4 regions of the Allobosea sp. BIWAKO-01 genome follow, and region 4 is predicted to be linked to each of the others. Evidence: predicted binding sites of a transcription regulator. Region 4 holds the regulator's gene; each other region holds the start of a gene.

Region 1 (3,629 bases), 1.4 Mb from region 4:
AGATCTTGTCGAAGGCGACCTTGTCCTTGGTGGCGAGATTGAGGACGGCGTCGCGGATCGAGGCCTTGAGCGGCTCCGGCAGGTCGGAAAGATAGGCCATCGGCGAGTTCACGATCTGCTCGGACTTGTAGATGATCCGGAAATCGTCGGCCTTGACCATGTTCTTGCGGGCCATGCGCTGCAGGTTGGATTCCTGCTCGTCGTTCCACCAGTTGGCGGCGATGTCGACAGTGCCCTGGCCGAGCGCGATGACCGCGTTCTCGTGGCTGCCGGTATAGACGACCTTGCCGAAGAAGGTCTCGGGCTCGATCTTCATGCCGTCGAGCACGAAGCGCGGCACATTGTTGCCAGAGGTGGAATTGGGATCGACGAGGCCGAGATTCTTGCCCTTCAGGTCCTCGACCTTCTGATAGGGCGAGTCCTTCTTCACGTAGAAGACGGAGTGGTAGCCCTTGGTGCCGTCGAGATTGGTCTCGATCGCGAAGGCATCGACCTTGGCGCCGGTCATGCGGGCGCGAGCGAAGGAGGCGGGGCCGTACATGCCGATATGGATGTTGCCGGCGCGCTGGCCTTCGATGATCGCGGCATAGTCGTTGGCGATGCGCAGCGTCACCTTGGTGCCGAGTTCCTTCGCGAGATAGTTGACGAAGGGGGTGTAGCGCTCGACGACGCCAGACGCGTTCTCGGACGGGATGATGGCGAAGACCAGCTCCGGATATTTGGCCTTCCAGTCCTGCGCGAAGGCGGGAGCGGCGAGCGTCGCGGCCAGGCCGGCGGCGGCGAGCGTGAGGGTATGACGGCGGGTCAGCATGGTTTGCTCCTGTTGAAGGCTGTTGGTGGTCTTTTCAGGCGTAAGCGGTCCTGGCCGGGCTCAGGTCCGGCTCAGGCTGCGCTCTGCTTGGCGCGCTTGGCTTCGGCGATGGCGATGGCATCGAGGGCGTCCAGCGCCTCGGCGCCGGCATCCTTGGCCTCGATGCCGTAGAGTTCGGCCGCGATCTCGCGGGTGAGCGCCTGCGGCACGTCGTCGAACACGACCTTGCCGGCGGCCATGCCGATCAGCCGGTCGCAGTATTTCGCCGCGATATCGAGGTCATGCAGATTGCAGATCACGGTGATGCCGTCCTCGCGGTTGATGCGGAAGAGCGCATCCATCACGACCTGGGTGTTGCGCGGGTCGAGCGAGGCGATCGGCTCGTCGGCGAGAATGACCTTCGGCTCCTGGACCAGGGCGCGGGCGATCGCGACGCGCTGCTGCTGGCCGCCCGAGAGGGTCTCGGCGCGCTGGGCCAGCAGATGGCCCATGTCGAGGCGCTCGAGCGCGGCGATGGCGCGGATCTTGTCGTCCGGCGAGAAGCTCTTCACCAGCGTCAGGAAGGTCGAGCGGTGATTGAGCCGGCCGAGCAGGACATTGGTCAGCACGTCGAGGCGGCCGACGAGATTGAACTGCTGGAAGATCATCGCGGTGTCGCGACGCCAGGCGCGCAGTTCGGCACCCTTCAATGCGGTGACATCGCGCTCGTCGCTGATCAGACGGCCGGAGCTCGGCTCCGCCAAGCGGTTGATCATGCGCAGCAGGGTCGACTTGCCGGCGCCGGAGCGCCCGATGACGCCGACCATTTCGCCCTTCGGGATCGACAGCGAGACATTGTCCACGGCGGCTTTGCCGCTGAAGCGCTTGGTCAGGCCTTCGATACGCAGCATGAACGGTCTTCCCATCGAGGAGCAAGCATGGCGACATCCGGACATGGGCGAGGCGCAGTCCGGAGCTCATGCTCTCTTGCAGTGCGCAAACCGGTATCGGCGACAGATGACAGGGCCGTGACAGCAGGATCGGGGGCTGTGGGCGGGCGTCACGGAGGTTGTTGACTCGTCTGAGGCGGCGGAGTCATAAAGAACAAAATAGGAACATTTGGAGTGCCAAGACGTGAGCGATCATGCCGTCGCCGCGCTGCGGCGAAGCATTGCCGGTTTGGAAAGCGTCTCCGTCTCCCTGGGCGGGGAGGCGAGCTTCAGTCTTGGCCACGCGGCGGCCGATGCGGCGCTGGGGCCACTGCGCCGCCATGCCCTGCACGAGATCGTGGCGATGGCGCATCAGGCTCCGGCGGCGACGGGCTTCGTTGCAGGGTTGATCGCGCGGCTGGAGCGGCGGCCGGTCGTCTGGCTGCGGCAGGATTCCGCCGGCGCAGAGGGCGGAGAGCTCTATGCGCCGGGGCTTGCGGCGTTCGGGCTCGATCCAAACCGGGTGCTGGCGGTGCGGGGACGCGATCCGCTTGCCGTGCTGAAGGCGGCGGGCGACGCCTTTCCGCGCGGCAATGACCCGCGCTCGGGCATCGGCGCGGTGGTGATCGAGCTCGAGGGCGCGCCGGCCTGCCTCGATCTCACGGCCAGCCGGCGTCTCGTCCTGGCGGCGCGGGATGCCGGCGCGACGGCTTTTCTCCTGCGGCTGGGAAGCAGTCCTGCTCCAAGCGCGGCGACGATCCGCTGGTCGGTTTCGGCGGCGCCTTCGGAGGGGCGGATGAGAGCGCATGGGCCGGGCCGGCCGAGTTTTGCGGTCACGGTGCTGCGCAACCGACATGGGGCGACAGGGCAGTGGGTGATGGAGTGGGACAGTCATGCGTATAGCTTCCGCGAGCCGCTTCCTGTCGCTCTGGTTCCCGCGCCTGCCCATCGATCGGACCAGACGCAGCCAGGGCGCATCCGTTCGGGCACTATCGCAGAGGCCTGGCCCGCAGCCCGGCGGGCCAGCGGATGATCCTGGTCCTCTTGTTGTGGTGGGCAAGGCGAAGGGCGCCTTCCGGCTGACGAGCCTCGATGCCGAAGCCGAACGCCTCGGCCTTCATGCGACCATGGCGCTGGCCGATGCGCGGGCGATGATCCCGCGGCTGGTCGTGGTCGAGGAGGACAAAGCGGCCGATGCGGCGCTGCTTTGCGCCGTTGCCGACTGGTGCGACTGCTATACACCGCTGGTCGCGCTCGATGGCGAGGATGGATTGCTGCTCGATATCTCGGGCTGCACCCATCTCTTCGGCGGCGAAGCCGCGCTTGGTCGCGACTGCCTGCTTCGGCTGAAACGACAGGGCTTTACGCTGCGCGCCGCCATTGCGGGGACGGCGCGTACGGCCTGGGGCGTCGCGCGCTACGGGCGCGGCGGCATCGTGCCGCCGGGCGGGGAGAGCGAGGCCCTGTGGCCCTTGCCGACAGCGGCACTCGGACTGGAGGCGGCACGGCAGCACGGGCTCGCCCGCATGGGCCTCACCCATATCGCCGATCTGGAGACGCGACCACGCGCGCCGCTGGCCGCCCGTTTCGGCCGCGACCTGCTCGACAGACTCGACCAGGCGTTCGGCCGCCTGCCGCAGGCGCTGTCGCCACGGCGACCGCTGCCGGAATGCATGGCGGAGCGGCGTTTTGCCGAGCCGCTGGCGCATGAAGCCGGTATCCGCTCTGCCCTGACCGGTCTGGGGGAGAGTCTCGCCGGCATGCTGGAAGCGCGCGGCGAAGGCGCAAGACTGTTCGAGGCGAGCTTTTTCCGCAGTGACGGGGCCGTGCGCCGTCTCGGCATCGAGACCGGGATGCCGTTGCGCGATCCGGCTGCGGTCGACCGGCTCTTCGCCCTGAAGCTGGATGCC
Region 2 (3,629 bases), 2.2 Mb from region 4:
AGACGTCGTATTCTCGGCCATTCCATGGCGTTACAGGCCAAAGGATGGCGCGTCCAGCGCCGGCTGCTCAGGCGGCCCGCCGCGTTGCCACGGCGTGGATGGCGTAGCCGCGAAGGAGCCGGGTCGTGCGGCTCTCGGCGCCCTCGATCCGCGACAATTCGGCAATTGCCTCGGGCAGGTCATGTCTTGGCGTGACATGAAACAATGTCAGCCAGCGATTGAGGACCGCCCTGAACGACGCAGGCAAGCCGGCCTGGTCGCCGAAATCGACGATATGCAGCGAACCGGTGGCCGTCAGCGTTCGCAGCGCCTGAGCGATCACTCCCCGCCAGGGCGGAATCATCGAGAGCGCATAGGAGATGACGATGCGATCAAATCCATCGCGCCCGAACAGGGCCGCCGCGTCGAAGCAGGTCGCGTCAGCCTGTGCCAGATGGATGCGCTCCGAGAGCCCCGATCTTGCCACGCTTCTCTCTGCCGTCGCGAGCATCTCGGCCGAGACGTCGAGACCGTAGCACTGCGTGCCGGGATAGGTCCGGGCGAGTTTGATCAGGTTGCGCCCGGTGCCGCAGCCGATTTCCAGGATGGCGCTGCGCGGCGCAGGATCGAGCTCGGCGATGAGCCGGTCCCGGCCAAGCAGATAGAACTTGCGGCTGGCGTCGTAGATATGGCGCTGGTGGCGATACATCCGGTCCATCAGGCCGGCGGCCTCGGTCGTGGCGCGGCCAGCGCTCATGCCGCCGCCCCCTGCAGCACATGGAGATGGAAGGCGCCATAGATCGACGAGCGATCGCGCTCTCCAAGCTCGCGGCTGCGCGCTTCCTCATAGCGCCATTGCCCGAGAATCGAGGCCGGCACCCGGCCAGGCAGAAGTCTCTCATCGGCGGCCGTCCGGAAGATCACGCGGGCGCCGGGTCGCGCCGTGCGCGTGATCTGCGTCCAGAGCGCCGTGAGATCCGCATCATTCATCCAGTCCTGGGCATCGAGCAGCACATAGGCATCGCAGCTCTTGGCAGGCTGGCTCTCGAGGTAGGCCGTGATCGCGCTCTGGTGATAGGCGACGCGGCCCGCCCGCTCTCGAACGGCCGCGAAATTCCGCCTTTCAAGATAGGGCGGCAACGATGCGTCCTCGTCCGTCGCATAGCCTCGTCCAAAGGCTTGCCGGGCAAAATAGTTCGACTTCAGGTCGAAGCCGCAGGCCAGCCTTTCGAGCCGGTGCCGGAGCACGCCGCGTATCCCGGCGTCGCCATCAGCCGCGAGAGCCTTGTACTGGGCCGGCGGGATGCCGAGACCATAGAGCGAGGCCGGCTGGCGCACCAGCCAACGCACCAGGGGCTTGTCGAAGACGGGAGCGATATGCCTGTCGAACAGGGCGCGCTGCTCGGCCATGTCGCGAGCCTGAAGCATCACGCGCGGATCGCAGCCGAGCGTGCGACCAAGGAGATGTCCAGCCCCGATGAAACGGCCGAGCAGGCCGTACCGGTAGAAATTGCGGGCAAAGACCTGGATGCGCCGGCGCCCGCTCAGACTGCGGCCTTCCCAATAGCTGCGAGAGACGCCATCGAGGCGTGGCGCGATCTCCGCGTCATAGAGCGCGACATTCGCCTGCGATTGCGCCTCGCCGAAAAAGCGCAGGAACTCCTCATGGCCTGCCAGGCTGTCGAGTGCGGCGAGCTTGAGCTTGCCGAGCGCGATATGGGCGCCATTCAGATCGACAGCGCTGATCTTCGCCGGGTTGGCCGTGAGATAGGACAGGATGTTGCAGGAGCCGGACGCGATCGCCACGACATGATCATCAGGGCGCAGGTCCAGCGCCTCCATGTCGACGACCGGGTCTTCCCAGATCTGCGGATAGACGAGCCCGGAAAAGGCCAGAGTGAACAGGCGTTCCAACATCCCCGCCCGCGACAGCGGCTTGCTGCGATGCACCGCCGTGGTCAGGCCCAATGTAGTTTCCCGCCGAACCGTACGCGCCGTCTGCATTCTTCGTTCCTCGCGCGGTCCGTTGCGATGGCGAGCCGACTAGAGGAGTCGCGTGACGGTTGGGTGACGCGCTTTGCGGATCAGCTATCCGTGAGGGCGGGCTGACGTGGAGCGCAATCATCCCCATATTCCGCCCGAAGCCTTTGAACGGGAGAATGACGATGGGACTGTCCGAACTGTTCGGCGGCAAGGCCAGGGAAGCCGGTGAGTTCGAATTCCAGCTGACCGACGAGGAGTGGCGCCGCCGCCTGACGCCGGAGCAGTACCACGTGCTGCGCGGGCATGGCACCGAGCGCGCCGGCTCATGCGCCTTGAATTTCGAGAAGCGCGCCGGGCGCTTCACCTGCGCCGGTTGCGGCAACCCGTTGTTCCAGTCCGGCAAGAAATTCGAGAGCGGCACGGGTTGGCCGAGCTTCGACCAGCCACTGGAGGGCGCGGTCGGGATCAGCGAGGACAATAGCTACATGATGCGGCGCACCGAGGTGCATTGCGCCCGCTGCGGCGGCCATCTCGGCCATGTCTTCCCTGACGGCCCGCCACCGACCGGACTGCGCTACTGCATCAACGGCGTCGCGATGGATTTCGCTCCGGCCGAGGCCTGAGCCAGTTGGCCGGCCGCGCTCCCGCTTCGGGAGGACGGCCGCTCTAAACTCGCGAGTGTTATTCCACGGCCGGGGCTGCCCGATGCGCCAGCGCGGCAGCGTCCACGGACGCCGGCAGATCGCCGAAATGGCCCGACCAGCGTCCCTCGAGCCGCGTCGCAATGAAGGCGTCGGCGACCATGTGGGGTGCGTGGCGCAGCAGCAGCGAGGCCTGCAGCGCCAGCGCCAGCCGCTCGACCAGCCGCCGCGCCTGTCCTTCGCTTCGCACCAGAATGGGTATCTCCGACTCCAGCGCGCTCAAATGCGCATCGAAGCGATTATCGGCGCCGGCCGCGCTTCGCATCTCCTCGATCAGCGCCACGAGAGAGCCCGGCTCTCGCTCCAGCGAGCGCAGCACATCGAGACAGATGACGTTGCCCGAGCCCTCCCAGACGCTGTTGAGCGGCGCCTCCCGATAGAGCCGGGCCATGGGGTTTTCCTCGATGAAGCCGTTGCCGCCATGGCATTCCAGGGCCTCGACCACCACCGCCGGCGCGCGCTTCGAGACCCAGTATTTCGCAATCGGCGCGCCGACCCGCGCCAGCAACCGCTCGCTCTCGCTCGCTTCCTGACGGTCGAGCGCCGCAAACAGCCGAAAGGCGAGCCAGGCTGCGGCCTCGGCCTCGATCGCAAGATCGGCCAGCACGTTCTGCATGATCGGCTGATCGATCAGCCCTCTCTGGAAGGCGCGCCGATGGGCCGCGTGATGCGCCGCCAGTGAAACGGCGAGCCGCATCTGCCCGGCCGACGCCGCCGCGATGTCCAGCCGGGAGCCTTGGTTCATGGCCAGGCCGGTGCGCAGGCCCCGGCCTGGCTCTCCGATCATCTGGCCGATTGCACCGCGGAATTCGACCTCGGACGAGGCATTCGAGCGATTGCCACATTTGTCCTTGAGCCGCTGGATCGCCACGCCGTTGCGCGAGCCATCGGGCAGCCAGCCCGGCACGACGAAGCAGGAAATGCCCTCGGCAGTTCGGGCCAAGGTCAGGAACAGGTCGGAATGCG
Region 3 (3,629 bases), 3.2 Mb from region 4:
GACGAGCGCATGCGCGAACGCGCGCGCTGGGAGCGCAGCAGCTGGCGCGACGATTGCCGCACCGTGAGGACTATCGAGGAAACGCCGCGCGGCGAGATCAGGCGGACGAGGCGGATCTGCGATTGATCTCCCGCTGAAATGTGCAGAGAAAGCCCGCCCCGGTGATCCGGGGCGGGCTTCTGGTCGTTGGGGCTGGCTTATTTGGCGTTGCGGGCCTTCACGGCGGCATCGGGGAAGTCCGAGAACAGCCCGTCGATGCCGAGGTCGAAGAAGGCCTTGTACTCGGCCGCGGGATCGCCCTTGAAATTCGAGGCCAACCGCTTCGGCTCGCTGCGGAACGTCCAGGTATGGACGAAGAGGCCGGCCGCATGCGCGTCCTTGACGACATTGGTCGGTGCGATCAGCACCCGATCCTGTTCGTCGATCTTGCCGTCGCCATTCAGATCCTTCGGCTTGCCGTCGTCGCCGATCGTCTGTTTGCCGGCGAGGATATAGGGCTTCCACGGCCCGACGCCGTCGGCATAGGTCTTGATCTCCTTCAGCCCGTCGGCCGTGACCAGGTCCTTGAAGGTGCGCTTGTCGCCGGTGACGACGAAGTCGTAGGGCTTGTCGAAGGGCGCGGCGAGGACGATGCCGCCATCCTTGTCGACGTCATCGGCATCGACGAGCTGGACGAGGCGCAGTTGCGTCTTGCCGCGCAGATATTTGAGATTGGCCGTCTCGAAGCTCTGGATGATCACGGGCGAGGACTTTTCGGTCCAGCCGGCCGCCTTCAACTGGTCGAGCAGGCGGTCCTCGAGCGGCAGCCCGATCGCAGCATGAAAGATCGGGTGCTTGGTTTCGGGGTAGATGCCGATGGTCCGGCCAGTCCGGGTGCTTTCGGCCTTGGCGAGATCGATGATCTCCTGCAGCGTCGGGATCGGAAATTTGCCATTATGCGACTGGTCGCGATCGGGCATCGCCTGCTTGGCGCGCAACGTCTTGATCTCGGCGAGGGTGAAATCCCCGGCGAACCAGTCATTGGTGTCGACACCGTCGACCTTCCTGACAGTCTTGCGAGCAGCGAATTCCGGTCGCTCGGAAACGTCGGTGGTGCCGCTCAGCATCGGCTCGTGCCGTGCGACGAGTACACCGTCCTTGGTCGCGACAAGATCGGGCTCGATGAAATCGGCGCCCTGTTCGATCGCCAACTTGTAGGATTCGAGCGTGTGCTCGGGCCTGTGGCCGCTGGCGCCGCGATGACCGACGATGAGGGGCTTCTTCCCATCAAGCGTCGGCACGGGTTGGGCAAAGGCGGGCGATGTGGCAGCAAGGCCGCCGCAGGCGAGGGCGGCCAGCATCGTGGCCGAAAGTAGCGTCTGTTTCATCGGATCTGTTCCCTGATCGCGGCAAGAGCGCGCGACCATGATCAGACGATATGACAGCTCCGTGAAGTGGTCTTATTACGCTACGACAACTTTTAAGCGAGGCGCGGGGCGCTGCCCGTCCGGTCGGAGTCTTGCCGCGTCCTGCCGGACGAGGATCGCGATTCGCGGCAGAAGCGTCGCCCGGCCAAGCCAGGGCGACGCCTTGTGTCTGCGGCGGGTTCAGCGCCTGTTTTCGAGCGTCGTCTTGGCGTCGAGGCGCTTCTGGGGGGGCGGGGTCAGGTCTGGCGGCGGCGTCGTGGCGCAGGCGGTGAGGGCCAGGGCAAGAAGACCGGCAAGCGTGATTCGGCAAAGGCGCTGCATGGCGTGGTTTCCACTTGATCGGAGCGATCGCCCCCGTGTGCAGCTGACGACGACGCTTCGTCAAGCAGACGGCTTCACATGATAATACGTCGACTTTCAAGCTGGGCGCAGCACGGCAGTCAGCCTCGGTTGCCGGATCATCCTGCGACGAAGACCGTAAGCCCGGAAAGGCCGGACCCCCGATGCGGATTGTGGCATTCGGCGAGAGTGCCGCAAAATCTGCCAGGGGATGGCCCGGTCCGGAGCTCCCGTGAGTGGCGCAGCAGGACGGCTGCTCAACCGGGACGGACGGTCCGAGACATGCCTGCGCCTCAAGTATCCGGTCGAGACGTTGTTGCCCCTGCCTCGTCTATATGACACCACAGCGCCGAGATTGTGCCGCAGACGCCGGCACCAGACGGAACGACGCAATGACCCCTGCCGCCCGCATCAGCGCCGCCATCGAGGTGCTGGACGATATCATCCAGCGTCGCCGACCGGCATCCGACGCCCTGAAGGATTGGGGCCTGTCGCGGCGCTTTGCCGGGTCAAAGGATCGCGCCGCAATTGCGACGCTGGTGTATGACGCGCTCCGCCGTCGCTCGTCCTCGGCCTTTGCCATGGGCGAGGAGACCTCGCGGGCGATGGTTCTCGGCATGCTGGCCGGCCTGCGCGAACTCCGGATGGAAGAGATCGCCGAACTGTGCTCGGGCGAGAACCACGCGCCCGCACCGCTGACGCGCGAGGAGGCGACCCGGCTGATCACCTTCGATCTCGACGATGCACCGGGCTGGGTCCGCGCCGATGTGCCGGAATGGCTTTGGCCCGCTTTCTCAGCGAGCTTTGGCGAGCAGGCCGTGTCGGAGGGCGCTGCACTGGCCGATCGTGCGCCGATCGATATCCGCGTCAACCGCCTTAAGGCGAATCAAGCCAAGGTGTTGGCGGATCTTGCTCATCTCGGAGCGGAGGCGGGGGCATGGTCCCCTGATGCGATCCGCTTTCTGCCGGGGGCGGATGGGCGCGGCCCCTCGCTGCAGAGCGAGCCGAGCTTCTTCGAGGGCGCCTTCGAGATCCAGGATGAGGGCTCGCAGCTCGTCTCGCTGCTGGCCGGCGCCAGACCCGGCGAGACCGTGGTCGATCTTTGCGCCGGCGCCGGAGGCAAGACGCTGGCTCTGGCCGCCCAGATGCAGAATCAGGGTCGCCTGTTCGCGACCGATCTCGATAGCCGTCGTCTTGCGCCTCTGCATGAGCGGCTGGCGCGCTCGGGCGCCAGTATCGTCCAGATCCGCGTCCCGCGCAGCCGCGGCCATGAATCGCTCACCGAAGTTGTCGGCGAGGCCGACCTCGTCCTGGTCGATGCGCCCTGCACCGGCTCCGGCACCTGGCGGCGCAATCCCGATGCAAAATGGCGCGTCAGACCGGGCGCGCTCGCCGAGCGGATCAAGGAACAGGCCGAGGTGCTGGCGCGCGCGGCCCGCCTGGTGAAGCCCGGCGGTCGTATTGCCTATGTCACCTGCTCGGTGCTTCCCGATGAGAATGACGGGGCCGTTTCAGGGTTCCTGCAGCGCCATCCCAGCTTCACCCTCGTGCCGAGCCAGGAGATCCTGTCGTCGACGGAAGGCGACTTTGCTCTGCTCGCGCGGTTCTCGACCGCGCTTGGCCTGCAATTGTCGCCGCAGCGCACCGGGACGGACGGATTCTATCTGGCTTGCGTCAGGCGCGAGGCCTGAGGCGCGCTTGCGCCGTTGCGCCTGCGCGCGTGATGGCGTAACCGGGCGCGATGACGAGCAAGCCCCACGACTCCATCCTCATCATCGATTTCGGTAGCCAGGTCACGCAGCTGATCGCGCGTCGCGTACGCGAGATCGGCGTCTATTGTGAGATCGCGCCGTTCCAGTCGGCCTCCGAGGCCTTTCAGCGGAT
Region 4 (3,629 bases):
AGCGTCAGCATCGGCACAGAGGCGGTCGAGATCATCACGATCGCCTGAGGCGATCGTTCAGCTTCGGGCGAGCCAGGCCTGAATCCCTGCTGCAGCTGCGACTCCGGTCGCGAAACAGGCTTGCAGCAGATAGCCGCCGGTCGGCGCCTCCCAATCCAGCATCTCGCCTGCGGCAAAGGTACCGGGCAAGCGATTCAGCATGAAGCCTTCCTCGATCTCGGCGGGGGCGACGCCACCGGCGGTGGAGATCGCCCGCTCGATCGGCCTGAGACCGGTCAGTACCAGAGGCGCGGCCTTGATGAGTGCGGCCAGCCTCTCCGCGTCTTCGGGGAGGGGCCCCTTCGCCGCTTCGCGCAGCAGCGCAATCGCGGATGGAGCAAGGCCTGCAGCCTTGCGCAGATGATTGCTCAGCGTCACGCCTTTGCGACGATGCGCGAGGCGCTGGACCAGCAGCGCTGCCTCGTGATCGGGCCGCAGATCGATGGTGATGACCGCCCTGCCCTCGCGCAGGATCGTCTCGCGGATCGGGGCAGAAAGTGCATAGACCGCGCCGCCTTCCAGACCCGACGCATCGATCATCGCCTCGCCGGGCACGGATTGGCCGCCGAAGCTCAGGACGATGCGCTTCAACGGTACTCCAGCAAAACGCTCTCGCATGGTCTGGGACCAATCGACCGTGAAGCCGCCATTGGCCGGGCGCAGCGGCGCAATCGCAACCCCGCGCGCCGCCAGCAAGGGTGCCCAGCCACCATCCGAACCCAGCCGTGGCCAGCTCGCGCCGCCGAGCGCGAGCAGCGTCGCGTCCGGCTGCGCCTCGACATCGGCACCATCGCGGCTCCGGAACGTCAGAGCACCCGCCTCGCTCCAGCCGGTCCAGCGATGACCAGGCGCGAAGCTGACACCGAGTCCTTCGAGCCGGCGCAGCCATGCCCGCAGCAAGGGCGAGGCCTTCATGGCGCGCGGGAAGACGCGCCCGCTGCTGCCGACAAACGTATCCTGCCCGAGCGCATCGGCCCAGTCGCGCAGGGCTCGTGGCGGGAAGGCGCGAATGGCTGGCTCCAGCCAGGCTTGCGCATCGCGATAGCGGGGCAGGAAGCGGTCGAGCGGCTCGGAATGGGTAAGGTTCAATCCGCCGCGCCCGGCCAGCAGGAATTTGCGGGCCGGCGAGGGCATGCGATCGTAGATCGTGACGGTGTCCCCGGCTGCCGCGAGGCGCTCTGCCGCGATCAGCCCGGAGGGTCCTGCTCCGATGATGGCAATGTGGTGTGCTGGCATCGGTCTGGCTTGCCGTCAGCGCGCCCTGCGGTCAAGGGTGATCCGCCCTCAAGGGCGACCGACAGGGACGAACCATGCCGACCATCGCCGCCTATCTCGGCGCAGCCATTCTCGAAATCGCCGGCTGTTTCGCGTTCTGGGGCTGGCTCCGGCTCGGCAAGCCGGTCTGGTGGCTCGTGCCCGGACTGGTGTCGCTCGCCCTGTTCGCCTGGTTATTGACCCTGGCGGAGAGCGAAGCCGCCGGACGGGCCTATGCCGCCTATGGCGGCGTTTACATCGTCAGTTCGCTCGTCTGGCTCTGGGCCGTGGAAGGCTTTCGCCCCGACCGCTGGGACATTGCCGGCGGGCTGATCTGCCTCGCCGGCGCCGCGATCATCATCGCAGGGCCGCGCTAGGGCATCGGCCCGAAAAGTGGATTGCGGTTTTCTGGAAAGCCTATGCAGCCATAGAAAATCAGATCATCGGACCGGATTCGATATCCGACCCGATGATCCAAGTCTCAGCTCCGCGCAAAGGTCTCGTCGAAGGCGTAGCCGGCACCGCGAACGGTCCGCAGCGGATCCTTGGCGTTGTCAGGGGTGATCGCCTTGCGCAGCCGGCCAACATGGACGTCGACGGTGCGTTCGTCGATATAGACGTCGCGGCCCCAGACCGCGTCGAGCAGCTGGGCCCGGGAATAGACCCGCCCCGGCGCCTGCATCAGGAACTCGAGCAGGCGGAACTCGGTCGGGCCGAGATGCAGCTCGCTCCCTGAGCGGCGGACACGGCGGGTGGTGCGGTCGAGCTCGAGATCGCCGGCAGCCAGCAGGCCGGCGACATGACCCGGCTTGGCGCGGCGCAGCAGCGCCTGGATGCGAGCGATCAGCTCGGGCAGCGAGAACGGCTTGACGACATAGTCGTCGGCCCCGGTGGCGAGGCCGCGCACACGCTCGGTCTCCTCGCCGCGGGCGGTGAGCATGATGATCGGCACCCGCTCGGTATCGCGACGAGTCCGCAGCCGCCGGCAGAGCTCGATGCCGGAAAGACCCGGCAGCATCCAGTCGAGCAGCACGAGGTCCGGCGTATGATCGCGCAGATGCAGCTCGGCATCGTCGCCCCGCGCGACGCTATCGACCTCGAAGCCTTCGGCCTCGAGATTGTAGCGCAGCAGCAGGGTCAGCGGCTCTTCGTCCTCAACGATCAGGATGCGTGCAGGCATGTCTCACTCGGTCCCAAAGGTGTCGGGCGCCGGTCACTCACCGGTGGCGGCGTCCAGAAGGATATTGGTCGTGTCGAGCTTCGGACGGGCTGCGTCCAAGGCTTCGCCCGTAACGAGATAGTGGATCGTCTCGGCGATGTTGGTGGTGTGGTCGCCGATGCGCTCGACATTCTTGGCGCAGAACAGGAGATGCGTGCAGAAGGTGATGTTGCGCGGGTCTTCCATCATATAGGTAAGCAGCTCGCGGAAGAGCGAGGTATAGAGCGCGTCGATCTCGTCGTCGCGGCGCCAGACCTCCATGGCCTTCTGCTCGTTGCTGACGGCGTAAGCGTCGAGCACGTCCTTGAGCTGGGCCTGAACCAGGCGGCTCATATGCTCGAGGCCGACGACCGCGCGCGACGGCGGCTGGAACTGGCCGGAGATGGCGACTGCGCGCTTGGCGATGTTCTTGGCGAGATCGCCGACGCGCTCGATATCGGCGGCGATGCGGATGGCCGAGATCAGCTCGCGCAGATCGTTGGCGAGCGGCTGGCGCCGGGCGATGGTGAGCACCGCCTTCTCCTCGACCTCGCGCTGCAGATTGTCGAGGCGCTGGTCGGCGCTGATGACCTTCTGTGCCAGCCCGGTATCCCGGCGCACCAGGGCGACCGTCGAATCGCCGAGCATGCGCTCCGACATGCCCCCCATCTCGGCCAGGCTGCGGCGGATCCCCTCGAGATCGGCATCATAAGAGCGGACGATGTGATCAGTCATCGCGGCGTATCCTTTGTCGGCAAAGCAGTTGGAAGGCTGGGCGCCGGTTCAGCCGAAGCGGCCGGTGACGTAATCCTGCGTCTGCTTCTTGTGCGGGTTCATGAAGATGGTGTTGGTGGCGTCGAATTCGATCACCTCGCCGAGATACATGAAGGCGGTGTACTGCGAGATGCGCGCCGCCTGCTGCATGTTGTGGGTGACGATGACGATGGTGAAGTCGGTCTTGAGCTGCTCGAGCAGGTCCTCGATCTTGCCGGTCGAGATCGGATCGAGTGCCGAGGTCGGCTCATCGAACAGGATGACTTCCGGCTTCTGGGCAATGGTGCGCGCAATGCAGAGGCGCTGCTGCTGGCCGCCGGACAGGCCCATGCCGGAGGTCTTCAGCTTGTCCTTGACCTCGTCC

Evidence for each region. The regulator PhoB, encoded in region 4, activates phosphate uptake and scavenging genes when phosphate is short. The targets are predictions, from matches to a motif close to TGTCATNNANCTGTCAT.
Region 1: the regulator PhoB is predicted to act here: its motif matches at 1,808-1,824, upstream of phnC (phosphonate ABC transporter ATP-binding protein).
Region 2: the regulator PhoB is predicted to act here: its motif matches at 2,036-2,052, upstream of BIWAKO_RS18150 (BtaA family protein).
Region 3: the regulator PhoB is predicted to act here: its motif matches at 1,418-1,434, upstream of BIWAKO_RS22980 (glycerophosphodiester phosphodiesterase).

Annotation. Positions count from the first base shown of each region.
Region 1 is NZ_BCQA01000001.1:3,077,869-3,081,497, forward strand. It holds gene phnD (phosphonate ABC transporter substrate-binding protein) at 1-811, opposite strand, end outside; gene phnC (phosphonate ABC transporter ATP-binding protein) at 883-1,701, opposite strand; gene BIWAKO_RS36640 (ImuA family protein) at 1,925-2,752, shown strand; gene BIWAKO_RS14245 (Y-family DNA polymerase) at 2,772-3,629, shown strand, end outside.
Region 2 is NZ_BCQA01000001.1:3,901,833-3,905,461, reverse strand. It holds gene BIWAKO_RS18160 (potassium channel family protein) at 1-21, opposite strand, end outside; gene BIWAKO_RS18155 (class I SAM-dependent methyltransferase) at 68-736, opposite strand; gene BIWAKO_RS18150 (BtaA family protein) at 733-1,983, opposite strand; gene msrB (peptide-methionine (R)-S-oxide reductase MsrB) at 2,145-2,585, shown strand; gene BIWAKO_RS18140 (acyl-CoA dehydrogenase family protein) at 2,644-3,629, opposite strand, start outside.
Region 3 is NZ_BCQA01000001.1:4,910,328-4,913,956, forward strand. It holds gene BIWAKO_RS22975 (hypothetical protein) at 1-126, shown strand, start outside; gene BIWAKO_RS22980 (glycerophosphodiester phosphodiesterase) at 198-1,367, opposite strand; gene BIWAKO_RS36090 (hypothetical protein) at 1,587-1,727, opposite strand; gene BIWAKO_RS22985 (RsmB/NOP family class I SAM-dependent RNA methyltransferase) at 2,138-3,436, shown strand; gene guaA (glutamine-hydrolyzing GMP synthase) at 3,487-3,629, shown strand, end outside.
Region 4 is NZ_BCQA01000001.1:1,663,882-1,667,510, forward strand. It holds gene greA (transcription elongation factor GreA) at 1-48, shown strand, start outside; gene BIWAKO_RS07665 (TIGR03862 family flavoprotein) at 58-1,275, opposite strand; gene BIWAKO_RS07670 (YnfA family protein) at 1,350-1,670, shown strand; gene phoB (phosphate regulon transcriptional regulator PhoB) at 1,775-2,473, opposite strand; gene phoU (phosphate signaling complex protein PhoU) at 2,507-3,226, opposite strand; gene pstB (phosphate ABC transporter ATP-binding protein PstB) at 3,275-3,629, opposite strand, start outside.